DNA from 2 places in the Exiguobacterium sp. K1 genome. Region 2 is predicted to be linked to the other one. Evidence: a T-box and tRNA genes for the amino acid it is inferred to sense, from the RefSeq annotation. Region 2 holds a T-box; the other holds one or more tRNA genes.

Region 1 (8,262 bases), on a different contig from region 2:
CATTAGAAAAACAGGTCAATCCATACAAAAAAAAGCGAAGATGAGTTTCCTCACCTTCGCTTCACTAGTTAATTTGGCTTAGTCTGCCATGGAACGTCTTTCACATTAAAGTACGCTTTCACTAAATCATGACCAATTTTCGAGTTGACGGTTTCCTGCTCCATATATGGAAGGAACACGGCCCATGCCATCTCCGGATTGTCGTACGGTGCCCAGCCGACCAAGTTCGAGTTTAATGAACGAACCGGTTGTCCGCTGCCGTCCCGAAGCGCAATGCCGTCTTCGCCGTATACACTGACCTGAGCCGTTCCCGTTTTCGCTGCCGCATCAATGCCGGTTTGGGCGATGATTTTGGCTGTCCCGCGTTCCCCTTTGACAACGCGGTGGAATCCTTCGCGGACATGATCAATGTTCGCTTGACTGACTTCAATCCGGTTTAAATAGTTCGTTTTAAAGCTGTAATCGACTTTTTTCGTTTCGTCTTCAATCGAGTTCGAAGCCAAGACTTCTTTTAAGAAGTGCGGTTGCACCCGGTATCCGCCGTTTGCGAGTGTCGAAACATACTGCGCCACTTGAAGCGGTGTAAAAGCATCATACTGACCAATCACTCGGTCCATCAAGAGTGTGACACGGTCCGGCGTCCCTTGTACCCCTTTGGCTTCGTATGGCAAATCGATGCCTGTCGTCACACCGAGACCAAACTGACTGTAATAATTCTGCATAATCGCTGCCGCCGCATCGACGCTTGCACCGGCGACACCGTTACTCGGATATTTTGCCATCCGCATCGCAATGTTAAACATGTAGACGTTTGACGAACGCTCTAGTGCCGTTAAGTCCGTAATCGGTCCCATATTCACATACGATCCTTTTTTCGTACCACCAATCGTGATCGGTGCATCATTGATGACTTCGTTTTGACGGATAACGCCTTCTTCAAGTCCCATCGCGACCGTTGCCCCTTTAATCGTCGAACCGATTTGCAGGGAAGTCAACACGTTATTGATCGCAACATCACTGAATTTATTGGTTGCCGTATCGAGCTTCTGTCCGGACATGGCCAAAATCTCACCGGTTTTCGGATTCATGACAACGGCATATCCTTCTTTCAGATAACCGCTTCCCATGCCGCGGCCCATCTTGATCGCCTGCTGCAGGATCTGGTCAACTTGTTTGTTGTATTCTGCATCAACCGTTAAGACGAGGTCTTTTCCGGACTCGCCTTCTTCCCGGTTCGGCTCACCGACCGGTTCACCGTTAAACGTTTCATAGACATCGTATGCCGGTTTCCCGCGGAGCAGGTCTTCATACTGCTGTTCAAGGAATGACGTTCCGACCCGGTCATTTAAACTGTATCCTTTTGCTTTAAACTCCGCCTGCTGTTCAGCCGGAATTTTCGAGTACTTCCCGAAGATGTTCCGCAGCGTTCCTTCATACGGATAAGAGCGTTCATAAAACGGCTCCACCGATACACCTTTTAAATCTTCAAGGTTCTCATCGATAATCGCCATTTCCTTTGCGCTCGCTCCTAATTTAACGAGCTGCGGGTCAAGCGCATAACCGACTTCCATGTTGTGTTTGATAGCGATGATTTCCATCGTCTTATCATCAAAGTCGATATCTTTTTTCGTAATCGTATCGAGACGGATTTGATCCTGTTCCGAAATCGACAGCTTGTTCTGCTTTTCCGCATCTGGATAACGTTTTTCTACCGCCTGCTTATAGCGTCGATCTGATTCTTCACCGTTGACGGCTACCCAGTAATCTTTCATGTCGCGTTCCGTTACTTTCCAATCGCCTTTCGGAAGATTGATAATCGCCGCAAGACGAGAGGCGATTTCAATCCGTTCGTCGACTTTCGTATTTTGGGAACGACGGTAGACAATTGAATATTTCGAAATCGTATCGACCAACAACCTTCCGTCCCGGTCATAAATCTTTCCGCGCGGAACTTCATATTTCGATGCGATCATTTCCGTCTTTTGGACTTCCCGTGAAATCTTTTCACCATTCACAATCTGGACGACACCTAAGCGAAAGATTAAAATCGCAAACAATAAAAATACTACAAAAAACATTAAGTTAAGGCGAAGCGGCAGATGATTCCGCCGTTTTCCCTTCACCGTGATTCGTTTCGCCATGGCGTACTCCCCTATCGTTCAAAAAGTCATCTTGTTTCATTATATAGAAGGAAACTTTCCATAACAACCTATCCCATCATTTTCCGCATTAAAAAAAACATCGATTCCCAGAACAGGAACCGATGTTTAATCTCACGATTATTTTGCGTCAGCGTAAAGTTTTGCCACGTGATCCCAGTCAACGACGTTGAAGAATGCGTTGATGTAATCCGGACGACGGTTTTGATAGTTGAGGTAATACGCATGTTCCCAAACATCAAGTCCAAGAATCGGCGTTTTCCCTTCCATGACTGGTGTGTCTTGGTTTGGTGTTGAAACGACTGCTAATTTGCCGCCGTCAACGATAAGCCACGCCCAGCCTGAACCGAAACGTGTTGTTGCTGCTTTTGTAAACTCATCTTTGAATGCATCAAATGAACCGAATGCTTCATCGATTGCTGAAGCAAGTTCTCCAGTTGGAGCTGCTCCGTCGTTCTTTTTCAAGAGTTTCCAGAAGAACGAGTGGTTCCAGTGACCGCCACCATTGTTACGGACAGCTGTTTGAATGTTTGCAGGAAGTGAATCAAGGTTTTGAAGTAATTCTTCAAGTGATTTCCCTTCGTGCTCTGACCCTTCAAGTGCTGCATTCACGTTAGTGACATACGTATTGTGGTGTTTAGAGTGGTGAATCTCCATCGTACGAGCATCGATATGTGGCTCCAGCGCATCATAAGCGTAGCCGAGTTCTGGTAATTCAAATTTTGACATTTTCATGTCCCCCTTTATCCTATTTTCGGAATTTCAGTACTCTTTAAGACTAGCAAAAATAGTTGGTCAGGCGCAAGCAATGACCCTTAGAAATTACTGTTCGTCACGCGGGGCAAATACAGAGACACCGCCGCCCGGAACCGGGAAAACACCGAATCCTTCTTCATCGATTACAACAGGCTCTTCCTGGTGGTTTGTATAATCGAACCACTCTTCTCCGGCACGTGTTTCGCCGACGAACATCCGTTTTTCGCACATATCCGCATTTGAGAGCAGGACGGCACATCCCGAATTCGGGAATTCTTCGACACCACGGCGGACCCAGCCGACACAATGTGCATCATCCATATAATCTTCCTGTTCTCCGTATGCTTTATGGTAACGCGTATACAACAATGCATCGATCATCTCTTTTTTACCTTCGACCGGGTGCGGTCCTTGGACACCATAGTAGTCGCCATAGAAGACACATGGATAACCGTCTTTACGTAATAAAACAGAGGCATATGCATGTTGTTTAAACCAGTCATCAATCCATGACTCAAGCGATTCGCCCGGTTGGGAATCATGGTTATCAACAAATGTCACGGCATTCGTCGGGTGGGATTCGACGAGTGTATCCGCAAACAACGTCGTCAAATCAAAATCCTGTCCTTGTTGCGACGCTTCATGGAATTTATAGTGAAGCGGCACATCAAACAAATCAATCGTATAATCGACACTGTCTAAGAACTGGCGGCAGTCATCTAAGTCCGACTTCCAAAATTCGCCGACCATATAAAAACCGTCCGGATCGTCTCCGATCATTGACTTCGCGAACTCGTTGACGAATTCATAGTTGATGTGTTTGATGGCATCCAAACGGAAACCTTGGCAATTGATTGTTTCTTTAAACCAGTTTCCCCAGTTGATCATTTCTTGTCGGACTTCCGGATGATTGTAATCGATGTTAGCGAACATCAGATAATCATAGTTCCCGAATTCGTTGTCGACTTGATCGTTCCAATCTTTATTTTTACCGGAAATCTTAAAGACACCCGTTTTTTCTTCCCGTGCATCAAAATCTGTTCCATTAAAGAATTCATGTGTCCAGATGAAATCCGAGTATTTACCGTTTCGTCCCGGGAACGTAAACTTCGTCCAGGCCTCGATTTCAAACTCTTCTGAAATTTCTTTCGAACGGTCTTCCGGATGTACTTCCACGACGTTAATCGTTTCGAGCTCATCGGCTGCCGCTTTATGGTTCATGACGACATCGGCGTAAACGGCGATATCATTTTCATGTGCGACTTGAATAGCTTCGATCAACTCGTCTTTTGTTCCGTACTTCGTGCGGACTGTTCCTTTTTGGTCGAACTCTCCTAAATCATAGACATCGTAAATGCCATACCCTGTATCTTCATCTGATTGTCCCTTTGACGCTGGTGGAATCCAAACAGATGTGATGCCTGCAGCACGCAGTTCCGGCGCTCTCTCTTTCAAGCGTTGCCAATGCTTCCCATCATTCTCTACATGCCACTCAAAAAACTGCATCATCGTATGGTTACGTTCCATCTCTCTTCGCTCTCCCTTAAATTGCCATAGTATGAATATTATTGTATGAACATTATTACAATATCTTTAATATTCCCCAAGCAACCAAAAATAAACGCACACCCTAAAAAAAGAGTGTACGTTTATACAATGGACCCTGCAGGACTCGAACCTGCGACCGGACGGTTATGAGCCGTCAGCTCTAACCAGCTGAGCTAAGGGTCCTTAAGTAATAGTAGCGGCGGAGGGAGTCGAACCCACGACCTCACGGGTATGAACCGTACGCTCTAGCCAGCTGAGCTACACCGCCATGATGGTTAAAAACAACTAATATTAGATTACTAAAACCGTTCTGAAATGTCAATAAATTATCTTGAAAAAATAAAGAGGAATTTCTATTCAGAAATTCCTCTTTATTCATATTTTCATTTATGCCGTTCCAGAACGTTGCTCAAGCACCAAATCCGTAATGTTAACAGCATGGTCCCCAATCCGTTCGAGGTTCGACAACAAATCAACAAAAATCATACCGGCTTGACCTGTACATTCGCCTGCGTTGACCCGTAAGACATGATGTTTCCGGAATGATCGTTCGAGTGAATCGAGTTTTCCTTCCAGTTCAAGCACTTGCCGCGCCAGCGAAACATCGTCTAGTTCAACGGCTTTAACGGCTGTCTCGACGATTTTTTGCGTCAAGATGTACATTTCATCCAATTCTTTTTTCGCCTTTTCGGTAAACGTGATCCGGTTAACGATTTGGAAGTCAACCAGTTCGATGACGTTTTCGACATGATCACCGATCCGTTCAAAATCGTTGACCGCGTGCATGAGAAGCGAGTGATCATTTGATTCCCGTTCAGATAAGTCATGTGCTGCGACCTTAACAAGATAGCTTGTCACTTCCGTATTCAGATGATTGATTGCATATTCAATCTGACCGGCATCCGAAACATCCTTTTTATCGTGTGATTGCGTATAACGATGTGCTTTTTCAAGTGCGTCTTTCGAGAATTCTCCCATCCGCAACACTTCCAGTTTCGCCTGGCTTAACGCAAGTGACGACGACTGGTTCAAGATATTTTGATCGAGGTGGCGCGGTTTTGAATCGACGGTCGTATCCGTTCCAGGGACGACTTTTTGGACGAGCCATGCGATTTGTGCGATGAACCAGCATTGAATCAGCGTATTGACGACGTTAAACGTTCCGTGGGCAAAGGCAATCTGCATTTTCGGTTCCAAATCAAGTGCACCTGTGATCCACGTGATGAAACTTGAGAACAGCGGTAAAGCCAGCAGGAAAATGACTGTCCCGACGATGTTAAAGATGACGTGTGCCGCGGCTGTCCGTTTTGCCGCAATCGAAGCTCCGAGTGCAGCAAGGACTGCTGTGATTGTCGTCCCGATATTATCACCGAACAAGACCGGCAATGCCGCTTTGATATCGATCATTCCGCCGTCATACAATTCTTGTAATATCCCGATCGTCGCAGAGGATGATTGGACCAACATAGTAAAGACCGTTCCGACAAAAACACCGAGCAAAGGGCTATCCGACATCGATACCGTCAAATCACGGAACCATTCGCTTGATTCAAGCGGTGCCATTCCGTCTCCCATGAGCGTCAATCCATAAAAGAGCGCCCCGAAACCAAAGAAGATTTGACCGATGTATTGAATCCGTTCTTTATTGAAGAAGAAAATCAGGAACGCTCCGAGCGCAATCGCCGGGAGTGCCGCTTCCTTCACGTTAAAGCCGATGATAAAGGCAGTGATGGTCGTTCCGATGTTCGCCCCCATGACGACACCGATGGCTTGACGCAGGTTCATTAATCCGGCGCTGACCAGACCGACGACGATGACAGTTGTTCCGGATGATGACTGGATCAAGACCGTAACGACGATACCCGCTAAAATCCCGAGAAACGGGTTGGAGGTATATTTATCTAAAATGTACCGTAACCGGTCTCCCGCTGTTTTTTGAAGACCATCTCCCATATACTTAATACCGAATAGGAAAATACCGAGTCCACCGATAAAGGTGAAAATCATTTCCTGTAAATCATAGTTCATCTTGTCATCTCCTCATATAAAAAGTGGAATTGATTTGTTGTTAAGAATTCATTGATTCAACCTCCCCTATTATGTAAAGGTCTGATGAACTTGTAAATAGTTTTTCACACATTCGATTGTTAAGGTTTTATTAATCTGTACCAAAACAGATAAACCCTTTAAACAAAGGGTTTATCACTAATTTATTTGTTGTTATAAAACAGAAGAAAGAGTGATTGAATTGCATTTTTTAAGTCAACTACTTAATTACTTACAAACTACCTTAGTTCCAAATCGCGGTTTTTTAAAGACTCGTCTCGCTGATGTCTCCCTTTATTTTTGTGGATTAGCATGGATTTCCTTGTGGTCAACAATCATTGACAGCATCTTTCTCCAGCAGTCGATTCCGTTCATCATTTGGTTTATCCTGCACTTCATTTTTATCGCAATCGCGATTTTGTTGTACCTGTTATCCGTTTCCTATCTGAATCGCTGGTTCATTCAGTGGATTTTGCCAAGACCATGGGCGTTTCGCCAAGTATTTCCTTATACGGTCGCCGCAAACATCTGGACCTTTCCAATCGGTGTTTTCCTGTATCAGTTCGACTATCCGACTTTAGGAGTTGTCTTCATCATCGCCGGGCACTTGATTTATTCGTTAACCCCGCTCCTGCTTGCCCGGCTGAAGAAAAAATCATCCCGTCCGTCTTCTTAATAACAGGAAGGACCGGATTTTTGGAAAAAAACGTCCGTCCGGCGACGGATTGACTTTCCACTATTCGTGTTAAACAATTGTAAATGTTCAATTTTCGTTCTTGTTTCTCGATTTTTAGGGAATAGTTCGATATGATAGTACAAGTAGTCACAAACAATCTGGCGTTATGCCACAAAAGGAGATTTTCGATATGCCGAAAATGGTCCATCGCTCTAAGACTCGTCCCGTTCGTGTTGGGGACCTTGTCATTGGTGGAAATAATGAAGTCATCATCCAAAGTATGACGACAACAAAAACACACGACGTCGAAGCGACTGTCGCTGAAATTTTACGCCTTGAAGAAGCAGGATGCCAAATCGTCCGCGTTGCTTGTCCAGAAGAACGTGATGCGCTAGCACTTGCAGAAATCAAGAGCCGGATCAACATCCCGCTTGTCGTAGATATTCATTTCAACTATAAACTTGCGCTCATGGCAATTGAGGCGGGTGTCGATAAAATCCGAATCAACCCGGGTAACATCGGACGCCGCGAGAAAGTCGAAGCGGTCGTTACCGCAGCAAAGGCGAAAAACATTCCAATCCGAATTGGTGTTAACGCCGGTTCACTTGAAAAACACATTCTTGAGAAATATGGTTATCCGACAGCTCGTGGGATGGTCGAAAGTGCTTTGCACCACATTAAGATTCTTGAAGATCTCGATTTCCACGATATCATCGTTTCCTTGAAAGCATCTGACGTTCAATTGGCGCTTGAAGCATATCAACTCGCTTCCGAGTCGTTTGATTATCCGTTGCACGTCGGAATCACGGAATCTGGTCCTTTACGGACAGGTTCTTTAAAATCAGCTGCCGGTCTCGGAGCGATTCTATCACGCGGTATCGGGAATACAGTCCGTGTCTCTCTTTCTGCCGATCCGGTCGAAGAAGTCAAAGTTGCAAAAGAAGTCTTGAAATCATTTGGTCTTGCTGCCAACGCAGCAACATTGATTTCGTGCCCGACATGCGGACGGATTGAAATCGATTTAATGGCGATTGCAGCAGAAATCGAAGATTATATCGATAAAATTCAAGTTAACAT
Region 2 (8,262 bases):
TCGCAAGTCATGTACGCAATCGGTCGTACACTCAGCACGTTACTTCAATATTACAGCTACGTCATGATTGCCTATATTTTATTATCGTGGTTCCCAAATGCACGTGAATCACGATTCGGTCAAGTTCTGGCCATGTTAGTCGAACCTTTCCTCGCACCGTTCCGACGGATTATCCCGCCCATCGGAGGTATGCTTGACATTTCACCTATCGTTGCCTTTTTAGTGCTTAATTTGGCACAGGCAGGCATTCGAGCGATCTTCTTCTAATGAGCGTTTATGATCATTATCGCGGACATGAGCGGGAGTTCGTCGATCTCGTCCTAAACTGGATCGACCATGTCGAAGCGACCTACACATTTAAAGTGACAGACTTTCTGGATCCGCGTGAACAACAGATTACCCGAGAACTTGTCGGAACAAAATGTGCCCTCTTTTTTGAGGGCGGTTTTGAAGGTGCGGAACGACAGCGTGCCCTCATTGCCCCTGATTATTACGAGCTTGATGCCAACGATTTTGATATCGCCATTTATCGTATCCATTATCCCACAAAATTCGTCGAGCTCTCGCATCGCCAGGTGACAGGGACATTACTAAACGTCGGATTAAAACGAGGGAAATTCGGTGACGTCGTCATCCAAGATCAACTCGTCCAGTTCGCCGTCGCGAAAGAAGTGGCTTCTTATATTGAAGCGAACGTCGATCGTGCGGGGAAAACCAAGATCCGGTTGTCACTCGTGGATTCAGAAGAACAGTTGAAAATCAAGGATCAAGAATGGCAGGAAGAACTGGGATTTGTCAGTTCGCTCCGTTTTGATACGGTCGTCAGTGAAATCCTTGGATTTTCAAGACAAAAAGCGCAAAGCCTGATTAAGCAGGGTGAAAGTAAAGTCAATTATAAAATCGTTGAAGATCCGAGCTTTTTGTTAGAGGAAGGCGATTTACTGTCACTTCGCGGAACGGGACGTGTCAAGTTAATTGCCGTACTCGGTTCAACGAAACGGGACCGGATCAAACTGCAATACGGTCTGCTAAAAGGATAACCAACAAGCTGAGGGAGGATTTCATCATGCCATTGACGCCACTTGATATTCACAATAAGGAATTTACACGTAAGTTTCGCGGCTATGACGAAGATGAGGTCAATGAATTTCTTGATCAAGTCATCAAAGATTTTGAATTGTTGCTCCGGGAAAACCGTCAACAGCAAGAAGTCATTCAAAACATGCAGTCTCGTGTCGATTACTTCAGCTCGATGGAGGAAACGCTAAACAAATCCATCATCGTGGCACAAGAAGCGGCAGAAGAAGTCAAAGCGAATGCGACGAAAGAAGCGAGCCTCATCGTCAAACAAGCAGAACGGGAAGCCGAACAACTGCAGGATGCAGCACAGCGCCGAGCGCAGCGGACTGATTTTGAAGTCGAACAGATGCGTAAAAAAATCGAATTGTACCGTAATCGATTCAAAGTATTGATCGACGCACAGATGGAATTGTTGACGAGCCACGACTGGGATGCATTTGATAGTTCGACCCGGGGTGTGCTTGACGAGATTCCGGCAGTTGCGTATAATGACGACGATGTCGTATAAGTTAAATCATTGAGAAGGACACGTCTTTTATCTAAATACTGTCAGCGAATCGGGGACCGGTGTGAGCCCGATCAGTCAAGGATAAAAGGTATCCCCTTTGAGTGTGGAACTGAACCTGTTCAGTAAGTTCCACCGTTTCGCCTCCGTTATCAGGCTCTTAAGTGGTAATCCGTTTTTCAGGGTTGCTAGTAGGGTGGTACCGCGAGTTCAAGCCAACTCGTCCCTATCAGGGGATGTGTTTGGCTTTTTTTGTACGCAAAATTCAGATAAGTGAGGGAATGCCAGATGGAATACAAAGATACGTTATTGATGATGAAAACGGAATTTCTAATGCGGGGAAACCTGCCGAAACGTGAGCCGGATATGCAGGCACGTTGGAACGAGATGAATCTGTATGAAGCCGTCCAGGAGAAAAATGCCGGCAAGCCGACATTCATTCTTCATGATGGTCCTCCTTACGCTAACGGAGACATCCACATGGGACACGGATTAAACAAAGTCTTAAAAGACATCGTCGTCCGTTACAAGTCGATGAACGGGTTCCGTTCTCCGTATGTACCGGGTTGGGATACGCACGGACTTCCGATCGAAACAGCGCTTCAAAAAGCGGGTGTCGACCGGAAGTCGATGTCGGTCGCAGAATTCCGTGAGCTGTGTGCTAAATATGCATTAGAGCAAGTCGATCACCAACGGGAACAATTCAAGCGTCTTGGTGTTCTCGGTGACTACGACAATCCATACATCACGTTACAACCGGAATTCGAAGCGGCACAAATCCGTCTGTTCGGTGATATGGCGAATAAAGGATACATCTATAAAGGGAAAAAGCCGGTCTACTGGTCGCCGTCTTCGGAGTCTGCTCTCGCAGAAGCAGAAATCGAATATCAGGATAAACGTTCGGCTGCAATCTATGTGGCGTTCCAAGTCATGGACGGAAAAAACATCCTGGAGCCGACGGATCATTTCGTCATCTGGACGACAACACCTTGGACGATTCCGGCGAACCTCGGGATCTCTGTCAGCGGTGAGTTGACGTATGCTCGGATTGAGCACGAAGGAAAAGGCTATATCGTCGCCGAAACACTCGTACCGGAAGTCATCGAAGCCCTCGGCTGGGAAGGTGCGACGATCGGTCGTGTCTTCGACGGAGCCGACTTTGAATACATCAAAGCGAAACATCCGCTCTATGACCGCGAATCACTTGTCATGCTCGGCGATCATGTTACGGCAGAAGCGACGGGTGTCGTTCATACTGCGCCTGGACACGGGGAAGATGACTTCCGAATCGGTCAAGCGTACGGTCTTGATGTCCTTTGTCCGGTCGACGACAAAGGGGTCATGACGGCAGAAGCACCTGGTTTTGAAGGATTATTCTATGAAGATGCCAACAAAGAAATCGGTGTGGCACTAGAAGAAGCCGGTGCATTGTTAAAACTGTCGTTCATCAAACACTCGTATCCGCACGACTGGCGGACGAAAAAACCGGTTATCTTCCGGGCGACACCACAGTGGTTTGCTTCGATCAAAGATTTCCGGGCGGAGATCCTCGATGAAATCAAAGAAGTTCAGTGGGTACCGGAGTGGGGCGAAACACGTCTTCACAACATGTTCAAAGACCGCGGAGACTGGGTCATTTCCCGTCAACGCGCGTGGGGTGTCCCATTGCCGATCTTCTATGCTGAAGACGGTACGGGAATCGTCACACCGGAAACAATCGACCACATCGCCAATCTGTTTGCCGCTCACGGATCAAATGTCTGGTATGAGCGCGAAGCCGTTGATCTGTTACCGGAAGGCTTTACGCATCCGGCAAGCCCGAACGGCATCTTCAAAAAAGAGACGGATATCATGGACGTCTGGTTCGATTCCGGCTCATCCCATGCCGGTGTCCTCGCGACACGTCCGGAACTCGAGCGTCCGGCTGACTTGTACCTGGAAGGGTCTGACCAATATCGCGGATGGTTCAACTCGTCTCTTTCGACATCCGTCGCAACGACAGGGAAAGCACCTTATAAAGCGGTCGTCAGTCACGGATTCGTCCTTGACGGTCAAGGGCGGAAGATGTCGAAATCAATCGGAAACACGATTGCACCAATCCAAATCATGCAACAGTTCGGAGCGGAAATTCTTCGTCTTTGGGTGGCTTCCGTCGATTATCAATCAGATGTCCGTGCTTCAATGGACAACTTCAAACAAGTATCGGAATCTTACCGGAAAATCCGGAATACGGTTCGCTTCCTGCTCGGAAACCTCGACCAGTTCGATCACACGACGCACCGTGTGGCATTTAAAGACTTGCCGGAATCGGATCGCTTCATGCGGACGAAACTCGATCAACTTGTCGGTAAAGTAAAGGCAGCGTACGATGCGTACGACTTCATGGCGGTCTATCAACTGTTGCATAACTTCTGTGTCCTGGACTTGTCTTCGTTCTATCTCGATTACACGAAAGATATCTTGTACATCGAAAAAGAAGATGCACCGGCGCGTCGTGCCGTTCAAACAGTCATGTATGATACCGTCGTCACATTGTTACAACTGATGGCACCGGTCTTACCGCATACAGCCGACGAAGCGTGGGAATTCGTTCCCGGCGTCGAGACGGCGAGTATTTTCTTGACGGATCTTCCGGAAGCACCGGAAATGACGGAAGAAGGTCTTGCATTGATCGCGAAATGGAACAGTTTCCTCGTCTTCCGCGATGATGTCCTAAAAGCACTCGAAGAAGCACGTGCCGAGAAACTTGTCGGGAAAACGCTCGAAGCGAAACTCCTGCTTGCACCGAATGACGAAACGAAAGCGTTGCTTGCGACAATCGATCACCTCGAACAACTATTGCAAGTTTCGCAAATCGAGTTTGTCGCTTCGGCCGAGAAATCGTACGGAACGACAGGCATCACTGTTCTGAAAGCAGATGGCGAAAAATGTGAACGTTGCTGGACATATTCGACTGAACTTGGACAAGATCCAGCTCATCCGACACTTTGCCCACGTTGTACTGAAGTCGTCAATTCTTTATAATGAATCAGGGAGGGGCAGCTACGGCGACTTCGTAGCGGTCCCTCATTATTTTTGGATGTGGAGGAAAAAAGAATGTGGCTTTACTTAGCGATTGCTGCTGTACTCGTCGGAGTGGATCAATTGACGAAATGGATCGTCGTCCAACAGATGACGATTGGTCAAGCGATTGAGATCATTCCCAATTTCTTTTATTTAAATTCATACCGGAATCGTGGTGCCGCCTGGGGAATGCTTGAAGGGAAATTCGGTTTTTTCTTCGTCATTACGCTGGTCGTCGTCATCGGGCTGATTTATTTTCTTTACAAAGAAGGCACAAAAAACAAAGTATTTGCTTGGAGTGTCGCCTTGTTACTCGGCGGTGCGGTCGGAAATTTCATCGACCGGATGGCCCGTGGAGAAGTCGTCGACTTTTTTCATTTTTATCCGTTCGGGTATAATTTCCCGATTTTTAATGTCGCAGACGTCAGTTTGACGTTTGGTGTTATTTTGATGCTGATCAGCGTCATGTTTGAAGAGCGTTTGACTAAGAAGGGAACGATTGATTAAATGAATGAACAAAATGAATGGGCTGTTAAAGCCAATGGTGCTACCGGTCGAATTGATAAATGGTTAGCTGAACAACAAGACTGGTCCCGGTCACAAGTCCAGGACTGGTTAAAAGCGGGTCACGTCGAAGTAGACGGACGGATCGTGAAACCGAACTACAAGATGTCTGGAACAGAAGAAATCCTTGTTCGCATCCCAGAAGCGGTCGAGCTTGAAGTCCTACCGGAAGATATCCCGCTGGATGTCGTCTATGAAGACAGCGACGTCATCGTCATTAATAAACCAAAAGGGATGGTCGTGCATCCGGCAGCCGGTCACGTATCGGGAACACTCGTCAATGCCTTGCTCCATCATTGCCAGGATTTGTCCGGCATCAACGGCGTCAAACGTCCGGGGATTGTCCACCGGATCGATAAAGACACATCAGGTCTCTTGATGGTCGCTAAAAATGATTTGGCTCATGAATCGTTGGCGCAACAATTGAAAGACAAAACGACAGAGCGTCTTTATATCGCACTGGTCCACGGCGAGATTCCACATGAACTCGGGACGATTGAAGCACCGGTCGGCCGTGACAAAAATGACCGTCAGCGGATGACGGTAACAGATAAAAACTCGAAAGCAGCTGTGACACATTTCCGTGTTCTCGAACGGTATGAAGGCTTTACGGTCGTCGAATGTAAACTCGAAACAGGACGGACGCACCAAATCCGTGTCCACATGCGTTACATCGGTTTCCCGCTTGCCGGAGATCCGAAATACGGCCCACGTAAAACGATGAAAATGAACGGTCAAGCGCTTCACGCTGCGGTTCTTGGATTCAAGCATCCGCGGACCGGCGAGATGTTGCATTTCGAAGCACCGTTGCCGGAAGAGATGACGTTTGAGATCAGCCAGTTGAAAAAACTTGAATTAGAGTCTTGACGTTTTTCTAATAAAACGGTAGAGTATCACCTAGAGAGCGATGCGAGACATCTGCCTCAAACAATCGGTCGTCCGCGTTGACGATCCTACCCATAGCACACCTTTAAACGAGTCCGGAGAGGCTACGAAAGGGAGACACTTCATTTGTGTAGATACGTGCAGTTTCGGCTGCCCAACACTTATTGTCTTCAACAACCTCCTGCGACTTAGCGCAGGAGGTTTTTTTGCAGAAAGGAGCACCTCATGAAACCATCCGTCATTTTAGATGAAGCGGCAATCAGTCGTGCGTTGACACGCATCGCCCATGAAATCATCGAACGCAACAAAGGAATCGACCAACTGATGATTGTCGGCATCAAAACACGCGGGGAGACACTCGCCCGTCGTTTGGCCCGCCGGATTGAAGAAATCGAAGGAAAGCCGGTCTTGCTGGGTGTCGTCGACATCTCGATGTACCGGGATGACTTATCGAAAAAAAGTCTCGAGCCGGAAATCAAAGGAACGGATATGCCGGAGACGGTGACCGGAAAAATCATCGTCCTCGTCGATGACGTCCTGTACACCGGACGAACCGTCCGCGCCGCAATGGATGCGCTCGTTGACCATGGTCGCCCGAGTATGATCCAGCTCGCAGTCCTAGTTGACCGGGGACACCGGGAACTGCCGATCCGCCCGGATTTCATCGGGAAAAATGTCCCGACCTCACGTGAAGAACAAGTTGTCGTCGCTTTATCCGAAGTCGATGACGCTGATCAAGTATTCATCAAACGTTAAACACAAATACCTTTAACGTGGTCCAGAGAGACCAGAAAGGGAGTTATCCTCATGCAAACACACAAACCAGTTCTCGATGTACAAGAACGACCAAAACATCCTCTTCAGTGGCTGATGCTCAGCCTCCAACATGTCTTCGCGATGTTTGGCGCGACGGTCCTAGTTCCGTTATTAACGGGATTAAACACATCCGTCGCCCTCGTCGCAAGCGGAGTCGGCACGTTGATTTTCCTCGCCGTCACCCGCTTTAAAGTTCCGACGTACTTAGGTTCAAGTTTCGCTTATATCGTCCCGATCATTGCCGTCAGTGAACGCTGGGGTGTCGAAGACGCACTTGTCGGCGGAATGGTTGCCGGACTTGTCTACGGAATCGTTTCCCTCGTCATCACGTATACAGGTGTCGGCTGGTTAATGAAACTGTTGCCGCCGGTCGTCATCGGCCCCGTCATCATGGTCATCGGATTATCGCTTGCTCCAACAGCCGTCAACATGGCAATGAACGGAGCGGACGGGAAGTACAACGGTACCTTCCTGCTCGTCGCCTTGACGACACTCGCTGTCACCTTGCTTGCGATGACGTACTTTAAAGGAATATGGAGTACCGTCCCGATTCTGTTCGGTATCCTGACCGGATATCTGGTCGCCGTCGCTGCCGGGATTGTCGACTTCACGTCACTGAAACAAGCGAGCTTCTTCCAGGTGCCGAACTTTACGGTGCCATTCCTCGACTACTCGCCGACACTAAACTGGGCGGCACTTGCGCTCATCGTTCCGGTCACACTGGTCACATTGACAGAGCATATCGGAGAACAAAAAGTGACATCACGGATTATCGGGCGCGAGACGCTTCTTGATCCGGGGATGCACCGGACGGTTCTCGGGGATGGCCTGGCGAAGACGATTGCCTCGATCCTCGGCGGTCCGCCGGTCACGACGTATGGTGAAAACAACGGCGTCATGGCCATCACCCGCGTCTACAGTGTCTTTGTCCTCGGAGGCGCAGCAGTTCTTGCCATCAGTTTTGGTTTCCTCGGCTATGTGGAAGGGTTCATCAAGACGATACCGACACCTGTCATGGGCGGCATCAGTATCCTGTTATTCGGGGTCATCGCCTCGAACGGTCTGCGGACACTGGTCGAAAGTAAGGTCGATCTTGCCGATAAACGAAACCTGACGATCACAGCGGTCATTCTGGTCATCGGGATTGGTGGAGCTGCCCTCAAAATCGGCAACTTCTCGCTTGAAGGTATGGCACTGGCCACGATCTTAGGAGTCCTTCTGAATTTGATCTTGCCGAAAACAAAGGTCGAAACGGCAGAACACGAACAAGAAATACCACAATCGAAACGAGCAGCTAACGACTTTTAAGACGTTCCAGAGAGAACGATAAAGTGGAGGCCCTTCAGAAA

What was found. The T-box of region 2 lies ahead of ileS (isoleucine--tRNA ligase). A T-box ahead of a tRNA ligase gene usually reads a tRNA of that ligase, here a tRNA-Ile.
Region 1: it encodes a tRNA-Ile, which carries the amino acid that the T-box ahead of ileS (isoleucine--tRNA ligase) is inferred to sense. The anticodon was not compared.

Annotation. Positions count from the first base shown of each region.
Region 1 is NZ_JAOTIT010000003.1:202,033-210,294, reverse strand. Features, by position in the region: gene N7U64_RS08670 (penicillin-binding protein 2) at 69-2,141, opposite strand; gene N7U64_RS08665 (superoxide dismutase) at 2,280-2,888, opposite strand; gene N7U64_RS08660 (alpha-amylase) at 2,982-4,442, opposite strand; tRNA gene N7U64_RS08655 (tRNA-Ile) at 4,573-4,646, opposite strand; tRNA gene N7U64_RS08650 (tRNA-Met) at 4,658-4,731, opposite strand; gene N7U64_RS08645 (Na/Pi cotransporter family protein) at 4,851-6,491, opposite strand; gene N7U64_RS08640 (hypothetical protein) at 6,832-7,185, shown strand; gene ispG (flavodoxin-dependent (E)-4-hydroxy-3-methylbut-2-enyl-diphosphate synthase) at 7,376-8,262, shown strand, end outside.
Region 2 is NZ_JAOTIT010000001.1:371,077-379,338, forward strand. Features, by position in the region: gene N7U64_RS01825 (YggT family protein) at 1-267, shown strand, start outside; gene N7U64_RS01830 (RNA-binding protein) at 267-1,040, shown strand; gene N7U64_RS01835 (DivIVA domain-containing protein) at 1,067-1,588, shown strand; T-box leader at 1,589-1,816, shown strand; gene ileS (isoleucine--tRNA ligase) at 1,874-4,609, shown strand; gene lspA (signal peptidase II) at 4,682-5,155, shown strand; gene N7U64_RS01850 (RluA family pseudouridine synthase) at 5,156-6,079, shown strand; gene pyrR (bifunctional pyr operon transcriptional regulator/uracil phosphoribosyltransferase PyrR) at 6,323-6,853, shown strand; gene N7U64_RS01860 (uracil-xanthine permease family protein) at 6,905-8,221, shown strand.